Regions from separate parts of the Bacillus sp. N5-665 genome, predicted to be linked through region 2. Evidence: riboswitches for the same ligand, from Rfam matches in the RefSeq annotation. Region 2 holds a riboswitch; each other region holds the start of a gene.
What was found. A riboswitch is a leader RNA that binds a small molecule or an ion and turns the genes downstream of it on or off. The one in region 2 is predicted to bind lysine.

Region 1: another riboswitch for lysine. It lies ahead of MNO09_RS26610 (amino acid permease); the one in region 2 lies ahead of lysA (diaminopimelate decarboxylase).
Region 3: another riboswitch for lysine. It lies ahead of MNO09_RS15165 (amino acid permease); the one in region 2 lies ahead of lysA (diaminopimelate decarboxylase).

The regions. Positions count from the first base shown of each region.
Region 1 covers NZ_CP093325.1:4,676,364-4,681,025, reverse strand. The annotation lists gene MNO09_RS26620 (type 1 glutamine amidotransferase domain-containing protein) at 1-145, opposite strand, end outside; gene MNO09_RS26615 (ABC transporter permease) at 427-1,626, opposite strand; gene MNO09_RS26610 (amino acid permease) at 1,687-3,111, opposite strand; lysine riboswitch at 3,258-3,444, opposite strand; gene gapN (NADP-dependent glyceraldehyde-3-phosphate dehydrogenase) at 3,623-4,662, opposite strand, start outside.
Region 2 covers NZ_CP093325.1:4,151,263-4,155,924, forward strand. The annotation lists gene lysA (diaminopimelate decarboxylase) at 1-1,147, opposite strand, end outside; lysine riboswitch at 1,328-1,509, opposite strand; gene MNO09_RS23850 (DUF3888 domain-containing protein) at 1,599-1,994, opposite strand; gene MNO09_RS23855 (LTA synthase family protein) at 2,249-4,135, shown strand; gene pssA (CDP-diacylglycerol--serine O-phosphatidyltransferase) at 4,318-4,662, shown strand, end outside.
Region 3 covers NZ_CP093325.1:2,456,142-2,460,803, forward strand. The annotation lists gene MNO09_RS15160 (iron-sulfur cluster biosynthesis family protein) at 1-24, opposite strand, end outside; gene MNO09_RS15165 (amino acid permease) at 138-1,604, opposite strand; lysine riboswitch at 1,717-1,909, opposite strand; gene MNO09_RS15170 (GNAT family N-acetyltransferase) at 2,233-2,682, shown strand; gene MNO09_RS15175 (sulfite exporter TauE/SafE family protein) at 2,722-3,732, opposite strand; gene MNO09_RS15180 (VOC family protein) at 3,831-4,628, shown strand; gene MNO09_RS15185 (aminoglycoside phosphotransferase family protein) at 4,643-4,662, shown strand, end outside.

The sequences.
Region 1 (4,662 bases), 530 kb from region 2:
TTCCTCGTTTACCGTGTACCGTTTTACCTTTTTCCATTTCAATAGTTGTTAATTCATATCCCTTTTGATTAAAAGCTTCTACTGACTCTGTGTATTCTGTGTCCTCGAAATAATCCGTTATTAAAATAGCAATTTTTTTACTCATTCTAATCCGCTCCTTATATTATATTATCGGTTCCAGAATCATCCTTGAGCAATGTCTTTTATAAAGTGAAACTTTAATTCATATTTTTTCATTCCCTCCAGTTCCTTTGCCCTGTTACTTTAATACATACCCTTTTTGTTAGCGCGTAAACATGTATTATCGTTTTTGTATGTAAAAATCATAAAATGTCGGTTGTTGCAGTGATTCTTGTTTGAGGAAGAAAAATAAAAAAGCCAAGGAGATAATTTATCTTCTCCTTGGCTTTAAGATAATTCTTTTCGTTAAAACGCAGAAACGCGTTGCTTCGTTTTTGGTACAATAATAAATTTGATCCAGAGTACCCCGATAATCATAATGATAAGGCTATGTAAAAATTGACCTGTAGCAATGAGTATAACACTTGAAAATACAATGAGTTGAATGCTTAGTAATATAAAGATTAAGCGAAGAAATTCATTCATTCGTTTTTCAGTATTAATTGGATATAATGCTACGATAATATTTCCCGAAAAATATTTCCACAGGGAACGGAGCTGCATAGAAATCATATATAGGACGATATATGCGATAGCGCCTTTTACGTATATGTTTGGTATAAAATATAAGGCGAAGGCACCGATTAAGCCTAAGCGAATATATATACCGAAATAATCATTCCCGCGTAAAAATGCTAGTGTATGTAAATAGAAGAAAGTTGCTCGTTTTTTATGTAATAAAGGTTCAATCCAATTTGTAAGCCATTTTCTTTTATTTACTTGCTTATTCAGTTGCGGAACATCGGTGAAAATGCTAGCAAATTGATAAAAACGGACGTTCATTTTTTCTTCTTGCTCGATTATGTAATCCCACGGTATTCGTTTTGTAGGCTGTTTTTTCGTATATAGAAGTAGGAAAGCAAGTAGTAAGAGCAATCCGCCTAATATGAGAACATGTGCCGAGTAAAACAGCATGAAAATGATTAAGGCGTTACAAGCAATACGAATAATGAACCATATATTTTTTTCATGACTATCACGCCAGATCCAATGTGTATACATGTTCCAAGCTTTTATAATCATTAAAACGATAAAGATTGTACATAAGAAAGGTACAGTTAATTGTAATGATTGCAGTGCAAGTGGAACGAGAATAAGGAACGTAAATAATAATGGGAAAAGCTGAATGATGTAATTATATAGAAGAGATTTTTTAAAATAAGATGTTAGTTTCTCTTCTAATGCAAGCAAATAGACAGCATCAGGTTTTTGAATAAATGTACGGATAGGACATCTCGTTATAATCGCTGTTAGGACGATTGTAATAAGTAATAAAGATAGTCCTTTAGAAGGAGCTGTCTTAAGAAACTTTGCATAATAGTAAGCACCTATACAGGCAACGAAGATAAAGCTATATAGTAAACCGTTAATCATACGTGCAAAGTATGTAATGATATTTTGAATATGTTGTTGGAAGCGGCTGCTCCATAGTGATTCAATTGACATGTTTTTCACCTCTTTGTTCTATTATATATGTTTTACAAAAGAAAAAACGAGCAAATTGCGTTACGCAACTTGCTCGTTTTTCTTTTCGTTATTTTTTTTCTGATCACGATTCATTAATGGATAGAAGGCAAAGCCAATTACGAATAAACCAATTCCGAGAAGGAACGTTTTTATATCGGCTGCGCCGGTTTTAATAACCCATAGTGCGTAGCAAAGTGCGATCACTGCGACTATGCCATCTGTAATTCTTGCCCGCATTTCATTTTTATATGTTTCACCAGTTGCGACTAGTTTTAACTGGAAGATTGGTGAAACGAGATATGGAATGAGGTAGGCTAGTGTTGATACGGTAATAACGAATGTATAAGCTTCCGCAATTGTTCCGGATAGTGTTGAGAATAAGAACACTTGCGACATAATGTTTGTTAGTCGTAATGAGTAAATTGGACTTCCTTTTTTATTTGTTTTCGTGAAGAAGGAAGGGAAGAAACCTTCTTTTGCTGCTTGATACGGTACTTCTGAGCTTAATAAAATCCAGCCTAATATAGAACCGAATAGGGAAGTAAGAGCAAGTAATGCCATCAGTTTCCCGCCGCCATGACCCATTGCAGCATTTAATGCATCTGCTAATGGACGTTCAGAAGCTTGTAATTTATCAACGTGAAGTACACCCATTGTTAAAATGGTAATTCCTAAGTAAATCGCAACTGTAATAAGTAATCCTGCAACTGTTGCGCGTTTTACTGTTTTAGGAGAGGTAGCACGGTTTGATAAAAGTACTGCCGATTCAATTCCGATAAATGCCCAAAGCGTTGTAAGAGCAGCTAAATTTACTTGTGAAAGAAGGCCGTGTGATACACCTGATTTATCGATCATCGGTGTGTACCATTGTCCAAACTTAGAAGCTTCGAATGCAAATAATGTAACGACGATGAATAAAAGGAATCCAGTTACTTTCGTTGTTGTTGCTAAGAAGTTTAGCTTTCCAGCTCCACTTACACCGTTTGTTAATATAATATGAGTTCCCCAAAGTAAGATGGAACAAATCGTAAATGTAATTAGTTTTCCGACTTCTATGTTAAAAGAACCGATTGAAAATAGTAGTCGTGTATCTTTCATAATTGGGAAAAAGAGTGATAAATATCCCGCGAAAGATGTAATGATGGCAACGTTACTTGCCCAGTTTGCAACCCAATATCCCCATACCATACTGAAACCAGCCATTTTTTTCTTTTTTGGTGATGAGAATAAAGCATATGCATGACTTTGTGGTCCTGTCGTTAAATCAGGACGACGAATTGCTAAATTACCGAAAACAAGAGCTAGCATTAAAACACCAAACCCTGTTGTTAACCAAGCTAAAGTGACACCGAGAGGGCTTGCTGTTTGTGCCAACGTACTTGGCACCATGAAAATACCAGCGCCAACCATGTTACCGACAACGAAAGCTGTTAGTACCCAAAAGCCCCATTTTTTTTGTTGCATAGAAAATACCTCCAAAGTTAGTATAACCAAGTCAAGCGAGGAGATATGTATGTCTTCTTAGTAGAGAAGAAAAGTCCCAAACAAAACAAAAAAAGCACGTAATTTGCCGCTACATGCTTTCTATCTTATAAGAAACCCACGACATACCTCTCGATAGCTCTCCACAAACGAAACGTTTCGTTTGTGACAGTTCTGCACTTATTAAATGCAGACCCAGCAAGTGTGCATGGTGGACACGACTTACTTCGGCAATCATTCCTTTCTCATTCCTTCATCAATGCCACTACATCTCCTGAAACGATACTCTTAATGATTGCAACCTCTACCTCACCGAGATACGAATGAGGATTTAAATATTAAATTAACGTAGTTAAGAGTAACAAATGTATTTTTATACGTCAATGGATATAGTAATAATCAGATTATAGAGAAGAGTTTGTTATTAGGAATGAATAATTATTTGATATAAAAAGAAGCTAATCTAAAACTAGATCAGCTTCTACATATAAGATTAAACGAAGTTTAATACAGTTACTTTTTCACGTGTCATAGACTCAAGGCTCTTACGAATACCTTGTGCGCCCATACCTGAACCTTTTACACCGATGAATGGGAAGTGGTCAGGGCCGCGCTCTGTGCGTCCGTTAATTTGAACAGAACCAGTTTCGATTTTGTTAGCAATTGCAAATGCTTTGTTAATGTCTTTTGTGAAGACACTTGCTTGCAAGCCGAACTCTGATTTGTTAGCAATCTCAATTGCTTGCTCATCTGAAGAAACACGGATGATTGGAAGGATTGGGCCAAATGGCTCTTCCCAAGCAACTTTCATTTCTTCTGTTACGTGGTCGATTAATGTTGGGTAAATTAAGTTACGCTCACGTTTGTTACCGATAACGATTGTTGCACCTTTTTCAACAGCGTCGTCAACTAAACCTTGAACGAAGTCAGCAGACTTGTCGTCGATTAATGGAACGATTGTGCTGTCTTGTTCTGGAGATCCAACTGATAGCTCAGCTACTTGCGCTTTTAATAAGCTAACAAGCTCGTCTGCTACGTTTTCGTGTACAAGTACACGTTTAATAGCAGTACAACGTTGACCAGAGTAAGAGAATGCACCGCTTACGATATGGTTTGCAGCATCTTGTAAGTCAGCATCTTCACGAACGATACCAGGGTCTTTACCACCAAGTTCTAATACAAGTGGAATCATTGCAGCTTTTTTCGCTAAATGTTTACCTGTGTTTGTACCACCTGTGAACGATACCATATTGATGCCTTCGTGTTCTACTAAGTAGTCACCAATTACAGAACCGCGTCCTGTAGCTACGTTTACAAGACCTTTTGGAAGGCCAGCTTTATGAAGTGCTTCAACCATTTTAATACCACTAATTGCACCTTGAGTTGCTGGTTTGAAAATAACAGCGTTACCCATAATTAATGCTGGTGCAAGTTTTGCAGCAGATAAGTTTACTGGGTAGTTAAATGGTGCGATTGCTAATACAACACCAAGTGGTGCGCGTTGGATGATCGCAAGTTTAGATTTCGTTCCGC
Region 2 (4,662 bases):
CTAGTAAATCGGCAGAAGCAACTTTCGGTAGAGTAATATCCCAAATTAACATATCTCCACTCTCACAGCACTTCCCAGCAATCGAAACAAGTTCCTCATTCTCATCATTCCCTCGATTTGCTAACATCGCTTCATAACGAGCGTTATATAAAGCAGGTCTTAAATTATCAGTCATCCCACCATCCACTGATACATATTTCCGAATACCAGGAATGTCTTTCACAGATCCGACTGTATAAATTGTCGTTCCAGCATCACCTACAATACTACGGCCTGGTTCAACCCATATTTCTGGCAAGGGATAATTACATACTGTAAATTGTTCCCTCACTGCACTTGTTACAGCTCGCACATATGTCTCAAGAGTTAATGGCGTATCTGACTCTGTGTAGCGTATTCCGAATCCTCCGCCTACATTTAATACTTTTACTACATAGTTCGCGCGTTCTCTCACCTGTTCTAAAAATTGATGAAGAACTTCAATCGCTCGAACAAATCCAGCCGTTTCAAATATTTGCGATCCGATATGTGAATGAATTCCTAACACATTATAATTTGATTTTTGTAAAGCAAGCTCAATTGCTTGCATCGCTTGACCATTTGAAACTCCAAACCCAAATTTCGAATCATCTTGACCTGTTGTAATATATTCATGTGTGTGCGCCTCTACTCCAGGCGTTACACGGATTAATATGTTCACAAATTGCCCATGTTGCACTGCTAAATCATGCAAAATTTCTAATTCTAAGAAATTATCTACGACAAAACAACCAATATTTGCCTGCAGAGCCATCACGATTTCTTCTTCTGTTTTATTATTGCCGTGAAAATGAATACGAGATGCTGGAAATCCCGCTTGAAGCGCAGTATATAATTCCCCACCAGAAACAACATCTAATGACATATTCTCTTCACGAGCTACTCGGCACATCTCCATGCACAAGAACGCCTTGCTTGCATATGCTACTTGATAAGAGAAACCACTTTCTTTAAACGCACGATGAAACGCGCGGCACTTTCCTCGAATAGACTCTTCATCGTATACATAAAGTGGTGTTCCGTATTGTTTTGCTAGCTGCGTCGTATCGCACCCTCCAATTTCTAAGTGTCCTTGCCCATTGATTCGGCTTGTGCCGTGTAAATACATTTGAATTCCTCCCTTATTTCCTCTAAAACTCATAACCCCAATCTTCTATTCATTGCAGCACGCTTTTAGATAGACAAAAAACGCGCGGAACAATGTTCACACGCGTTTCTTATTAGGAAAAATATATATTGAAAAAATAAACGAGTTGTTATCTCCTCAAAATAAGAAACCGCATCAACATCTCCAAATAGCTCTCCATAAAAGAAATATTATGACAGTACTACATTTATTCAATGTAGTCCCAATATATGAATAAGATGGTTATTCTTATATTTCGGCAATAGTCCCTTTCAACCTATGATCACAGATTCCATTAAATCTCCCATAGCTTACTCTTTCCTATCGCGGCCTCTACCTTTGAGAGTAGATGAGGTAAGTCTATTTAATTTTCAAACATCTAATTGTTGCTATTAACAATACCAAAGGACCATTTTATTTGTCAAACCATTTTTTATATTGTTTTTTTACAGTTTAATTTCGTATCATTTGGTAAGCGCTTTACTGAAATCTTTGACACTTCCCATTCGCCTTCTTCATTATTAAATGTAATCGTTACCTTCTCAAATGGTGGAGCAATTTTCCCAGCAACTCGTTCATACTTCGTTACTTCAATACTTGCTTGAAATAAATATGTACCGCTATACACTTTTTTTAAACTAATAATTTTAGGACATTGATAAGGCTTCAAGCTCCCATATTGCTTTTCAATTGCTTTATTTATTTTCGGAAATAAAACAGAATAAAGGGCATCTTCCATAAGAGGTGCATCATATTGGGCTACCGACACACTCGGTGAAGCAAAAAGTATAACACTACTGCATACTATAAAATATAATAATTTTCGCATTATAACCTCCGTATTATTACACGATTCTTTCTGCGCACGATAATTATCATACATAGAAACTCCGTTTTATTGTCTCCCACTGCCCTTTTTCTACTCAATTATTATAAAAAAGCCCACAACTCTCTTTTATTTTCGTATAATGATACTCATAGTATAATAAACATAATAACAAAGGACTGTTCGTATATATAAAATGAGGCGCTAACCAAACCGGCTCACAAGAACTGTCATGCTTTTTAGGAGAGGAGTATATTATGCTACAACGTCTGTTTCCAAAACTGCGATTTGCACTCGTTGCAGTCGTTTTATTATGGATAAAAACATATATTGTGTACAAGCTAGCATTTGATATTAAAATTGATAATTTCTTTGAAGAATTTATGCTTTTTATTAATCCGCTAGCTGCGTTACTTTTATTTTTCGGTTTTGCTTTACTTGCATCTAAGCACCGAAACCGCATTATAATTGGAATCAGTTTTATACTGTCCTTTATTTTATTTGGAAATGCAATGTTTTATGGGTTTTATAACGATTTCGTTACGTTCCCAGTTTTATTCCAAACAAATAATATGGCTGACTTAGGGACAAGTATAAAAGAACTCTTTACGTACAAAACATTACTTTTATTTGCAGATGCGATTATTTTAATGTTTCTTTCGCGTAAATTCCCAGCATTTTGTGACAAGACGCCGCTTTCTCGCACTGAGAAGCGAACTTTCTTTAGCGGTGTAACAGCTTTATTAGCACTACAAATTGTTGTTTCAGTTATTTATAAACCACAAATGTTCTCACGCTCATTTGATCGTCAAACTGTCGTGAAAAATTTAGGTTTATACACATATCATCTATTTGATATTACACTTCAATCTAAATCTTCAGCTGAACGTGTATTTGCAAGTGGTGACGGGTTCTCTGAAATTAAAAACTATACAGACTCAAAAGATAAGCAAGTTGATAAAAACTTATTTGGAGCTGCAAAAGGTAAAAATGTAATTTTGATTTCAATGGAATCTACACAAAGTTTTGTTATTAATAAAAAAATAAATGGAAAAGAAATTACTCCATTTTTAAATGAACTTATTAAAGATAGTTTTTATTTCGATAACTTCTATCATCAAACAGGACAAGGTAAAACTTCTGATGCTGAATTTATCGTTGAAAATTCACTTTATCCGTTAGACCGCGGTTCTGTATTCTTTACTCACGCAACAAATGAATATACAGCTACACCAGAACAATTAAAAAAATACGGATATTCTTCTGCTGTCTTCCATTCCAACGATAAAACGTTTTGGAATCGTGATGTAATGTATCCTGCACTTGGATATGATCGTTACTTTAATTTAAATGATTACGTAGGCACAGAACAAATGTCTGTCGGTTGGGGATTAAAAGATAAAGAGTTCTTTGAACAATCGATTCCAAAGCTAAAATCTTTACCACAACCGTTCTATACAAAATTTATTACTTTAACAAACCATTTTCCATTTCTTTTAAATCCAGAAGATCAATATGTTGATGAGTTTAATTCGGAAAGTGGTGTTGTAAACCGCTACTTCCCAACCGTTCGTTACACGGATGAATCTCTGAAATTATTTATTAAACAATTAAAAGACGAAGGACTGTATGATAATTCCGTTATTGTCATTTATGGAGATCATTATGGTATTTCTGAAAACCATAACACAGCTATGGCTCAGTTCCTTGGGAAAGACGCTATTACACCGTTTGATTCTATGCAATTACAACGCGTCCCTCTCATTATTCATGTACCTGGTCAAGAAGGAAAAGTCATTTCTAAAGTATCTGGTCAAATTGATATTAAACCAACACTACTTCATTTACTTGGTATTAAAACAAATCAATCAGTTGAATTTGGAACTGACCTATTTATTAAAGAAGAAGATCCACTTATGGTAATGCGTGATGGTAGCTTCGTTTCGGAAAACTATGTTTATACAAAAAACATGTGCTATAAACGAAATACAGGTGAAGAAGCGGATATTTCATTATGTCAACCAAATATCGAAAAAGCAAAAACTGAATTGAAACTCTCCGACAAACTCATTTATGGAGACTTATTACGTTTCGACCCTAACAATCGTTATAAAACCGGAACAATGACAACGAAATTTGAATAGCGCCAGAAGCAACTTTTATAAAAGTTGCTTCTTTTTTTACTTATTTTTCAAATCATTCCGCTATGAAATCTTTCACAAATTGGGAATTTTTTTCGTATGAGGAAGAAATTTATGGTATGATAAAATAAGTAAAATTTCATAAACTAATTAAGAATTTATTACAGAAAGCAAGGGATCAGATTTTGTATAGAGCAGCTATTCCAAACTTATTTACGCTCGGAAATTTATATAGTGGATTCTTATCTATCGGCTATGCATCTTTAGGATATTATAAATCAGCTGCTATTTTAGTACTTATCGGGATGATGTTAGATAGTCTTGATGGACGTGTTGCTCGTTTATTACGTGTTGATTCACAAATGGGAAAAGAACTTGACTCGCTGGCGGATGTCGTAACATTTGGTGCAGCACCTGCTGTTCTCATGTATTACACATCTTTCTCCAATTACGGAATCATCGGACTATACATAGCGGGACTATTCCCTCTTTTCGGAGCATACCGTTTAGCACGATTTAATGTAACACCA
Region 3 (4,662 bases), 1.7 Mb from region 2:
TTCATCAGTAATACGAATGTTCATGGTATCCCAACCTTTATATATATTTCCTTTATTATTGCAAAAACAGGAGAAATAGGGAAGGGAGAAGCATCGGAATAAAAAACGAGCAAACATATTTGTTTGCTCGTTTCACTTTATTTCAATTCACATTTATCGAGCGGAATCACTTTCGTTTTCTTCGTAAATTTATATCCTAACCATAGTACTAAGAAGAGTGGTAAACCGATGTAAGAAACGAGTACACCGTTCCAATCGATTGATTCGCCCATAAATGCGCCGTAGTTTTGACCTAAAATTACGATGACACAAAGTGCAAATGCGAAAATTGGACCGAACGGGAACCATTTTGCTCTATATGGTAAGTCTTTCAAATCTTTTCCTTGTGCGATATATGCTTTACGGAAACGGTAATGACTAATTGCAATTCCGACCCATGCGATAAAGCCAGACATTCCAGATGCGTTTAATAACCAAATGTATACAACACCGTCACCGAATAAAGAGGCAATGAAAGCGATACTACCGACAATTGACGTTACGATTAATGCGTTAACAGGTACACCGCGGCTATCTAATTTACCAAGAAACTTTGGTGCTTTTCCTTGGCGAGCTAAGTCCCAAAGCATACGAGTTGATGCATACATACCAGAGTTACCAGCAGACAATACTGCCGTTAAAATAACAGCGTTCATAACAGAAGCAGCAAAGGCAACGCCCGCTTTTTCAAAAATAAGTGTAAATGGACTTACTGTTACATCGCTTGCAGCAAGGCTTTCAGTCGTATAAGGAATTAATAAACCGATAACGAGAATCGCAAGGATATAGAATAAAAGAATACGCCAAAAGATAGAACGAATTGCTTTTGGAATGTTACGCTCTGGATCAGCAGTTTCACCAGCAGCTACACCTAATAATTCAGTTCCTTGGAATGAGAACCCAGCAGCCATAAATACACCGATAATTGCCATAATGCCGCCATTAAATGGTGCATCTGCAACAGTGAAGTTTTTAAAGCCAACAGATTCGCCGCCCATAATTCCGAAAATCATCATAAAGCCGACAATTAAAAAGATAATAATAGTAACTACTTTAATAAGTGCGAACCAATATTCAGATTCACCAAACCCTTTAACAGATAAATAGTTTAAAAGGAAAATAATAGCTAAACATAATCCACTCCAAATAAGAGAAGGGGTATCTGGGAACCAAAATTTCATAATTAATGTTACAGCCGCGAGTTCAGCAGCAATTGTAATGGCCCAGTTATACCAATAGTTCCATCCAAGTGCAAAGCCAAGGGATGGATCAACAAATTTTGTTGCATACGTGCTAAAAGATCCGGTAACAGGCATGTAAGCCGCGAGTTCAGCTAAGCTTGTCATTAAAAAGTAAACCATAATTCCAATTGCGGCGTATGCGACTAGTGCACCGCCAGGACCAGCTGTATGGATGACACCACCGCTGGCAAGAAATAGTCCGGTACCGATTGTACCACCGAGAGAAATCATCGTAAGGTGACGAGATTTTAATCCGCGTTTTAATTCACCTTGTCCTTGTGTAGTTTGCGTTTTAGAGGTAGATTGATTTGTTGCGCTATTCATGTTCAACACTCCTTTTCTTGTAGGTTAGGAAGGAGCGGGGGAGAAAAATACAAAAAACCGCCAAAGGAATTAGGCGGAACGTTTCACAAATAACCACCCCATCATACCCTTCCGTTAAGATAGCACCCCACGTTTACACGGTAATTTTGTAAACGTGACAGTTCTGTTCCTTTCGGAGACAGCCCCAGCTCATATTTCCAGAGAAGAAATATAAACTTCGGCAACTTTTCCTTTCAAACGGAGTTGGTGACATTCTCTGTGTCTCGTCCGTTTTACTCATAAAAGTCGCAACCTCTACCTCATCGGATTGATGAGGATTTGATATATTGCTAAGATTTTTAATATATGGCAATTGTAATGACTTTCTGAATATATTGCAAGATATTTTGTTAGGAAAAGTCAAAAAATATCGGTTATTGTATAGGAAACGCTTGCAAAACTCCACCCGAACCTACTGTTATGTAACAAAAAACAAATAAAGAAATTGTTATACAAATGTTTCGCAAAAAATATTGAAAAACCCTTTAAAAATAAAAGAAAATTCTGAAAATATAATTCGACATTCATAATAAGGTCATATTTTTTGTTATAATTAAAAAAACGTTTAAGCAAAAAAGGGGAAATTAACATGAAATTAGAAACAGAAAGACTCTATATAGTACCGTGTACAGAAGAGGGTATGCAAGTTGCTAACGAGCAAGGATATAACAGTGGTCCGCATATTGTAGGGCATGTAGAAAATGTAAAACAAAATAAGGTTTTATTACCTTGGGGCGCGTGGTATGTCATTCGCAAAGAAGATGACATCGTTCTAGGTGATATAGGATTTAAAGGGAAACCAAATGAGGAACATACAGTAGAAATTGGTTACGGATTTATTGAGAAATATTGGAATAAAGGGTATGCGACAGAAGCTGTAAGAGAATTAATAAATTGGGCTTTTCAAACAGGAGAAGTAGAAACGATTATTGCGGAGACACTTCTTGAAAATGATAGCTCGATTCGTGTATTAGAGAAATTACATATGAAGAGAATTGACACTACAGAAACGATGATTAATTGGAAAATAGAAAAATAAAAAATACCGCTCGAAGTATATCGGGCGGTATTTTTATCGTTATGGTAGCATTTGTTTTTGATCATTCGGATATCCGGCTGTCGATGCGTTAGAACGCTTGGAATGATTGCGAACAGCAATGAAAATAGAAATAATAACGACAAGACCAACTGCCACGTAAGAAAGTGAAATAATAGTTGGATCAACTTTAAATGTAGTAAGCAATGTACGAATGTTTGTAAAGATAATAAGGCCACCAACTAATACGCCAAGTAAATGAGAAGGAACGATGCGTACTAGCCATGCAGCGATTGGTGCCGCAACGATACCACCGAGCATGAGAGAAAATACCCAAACCCAGCTTACTTGTTCCCATCCAAGTGAAATGAAAAATCCAATTGTTGCAGCGAGTGAAACAGGAAATTCGCTCGTATCTACAGATCCGATAACTTTTCTAGCTTCATTTCCTCTTGCCAAAAGTACAGGTGTCGTAATCGGACCCCAGCCACCACCACCAGTTGAATCAACGAATCCAGCGAATAAGCCAAGCGGAACAAGCTGTTTTGCAGACATACGTTTATTTGAAGTAACAATTTGTTTTTGAATGATGAATCGTAATAAAATATAAACCCCTAAAGTAAATAAAAATACGGAAATGTACGGTTTAATTACATCGCCAGGTAAATTGCTTAAAAAACATGCCCCAATAAATGCGCCAATTGCTCCTGGTAATGTAAGCCTGGAAACGGTATATTTATCAACGTTTCCAAATTTGATGTGAGATGCACCAGAAGCGGCGGTTGTAACGACTTCAGCTAAATGAACAGATGCGGAAGCTACAGCTGGTGCGATACCAAACATTAATAATAGTGAGGTAGATGTTACCCCGTACGCCATTCCAAGTGCCCCATCAATCAATTGAGCGAAAAATCCAATAATAGCAAAGACAATTAATTTCTGCATAAATAATCCCCCTGTAATAATAAATGAAAAAGGCACTTTTCCCGTATGAGAAAAGTGCCTTTGGTTTTTCCAATCAGCAATAATTAAATTTGTTTCATTATAATACATATTAATCGTATAAATCAACTGGGTTTTAAAGTTTTTTGAATTGAATGAAAGAAAAATAAAATATACAATAAAAGGATGGAGAGAAAGGGGAGAAAGACATGTTACGATTTGATCATCTCGTACACGCAGTATATGGTACACCGGAGGAAGCGGCAAAACAAATACAGGAGCGTGGATTTCATACTGCAATAGGCGGAGAGCATATTACTTGGGGTACTTGGAATAGTTTATGTTATTTTGATTTATCCTATATAGAATTTTTAGCAGTTCAGCATGAAGAAAAAGCGAAGAAAGCAGACAATCCATTAGTACAAGAAACAGTAGTAAAATTACAAGACGGAGAAGGAATGCTACAAATCGCAATTCGAACAGATGCCATTGAAGACCTAGCAAATAATTTTAGTAAGCACGGTTTACATACGATAGGACCATTTGAAGGAAAACGTATAAGAAAAGATGGCCGTCTTTTAGAGTGGAAAATGTTATTTGTAAAGCAAGAGGAAAACGGACCGAAATTACCTTTCTTCATACAGTGGAATGAAACGGATGAAGAAAGAAGAAACGATTTACGTAACATAGGAACAATCACTGAACATAAAAATAAAGTACAACAAATTGAAACGATTCATTACGCAGTGAAAAATGTTCGAGAAACAGTACGGAAATGGAAAGAAGTAATGGGGCTAACTGCAAGCTCAATCACAAAGAATGAAGAATGGAATGCGGAGTGTCAAAGCGTATCATTTGGTGATGTTCATGTGCAGTTTTGTGAACCAATAGGAGAAGGGTTAGTACTAGAACGTTTGAAGCATCATGGCGAATATCCATTTGCAGTGGAGTTTAAAGGTGAAAATAAACGAGAGCATGAAGTGTTAGGTAGTTTGTACATATATTGATAGAGGTGAATGTTGTGAAGGAAATGCTTAGAGA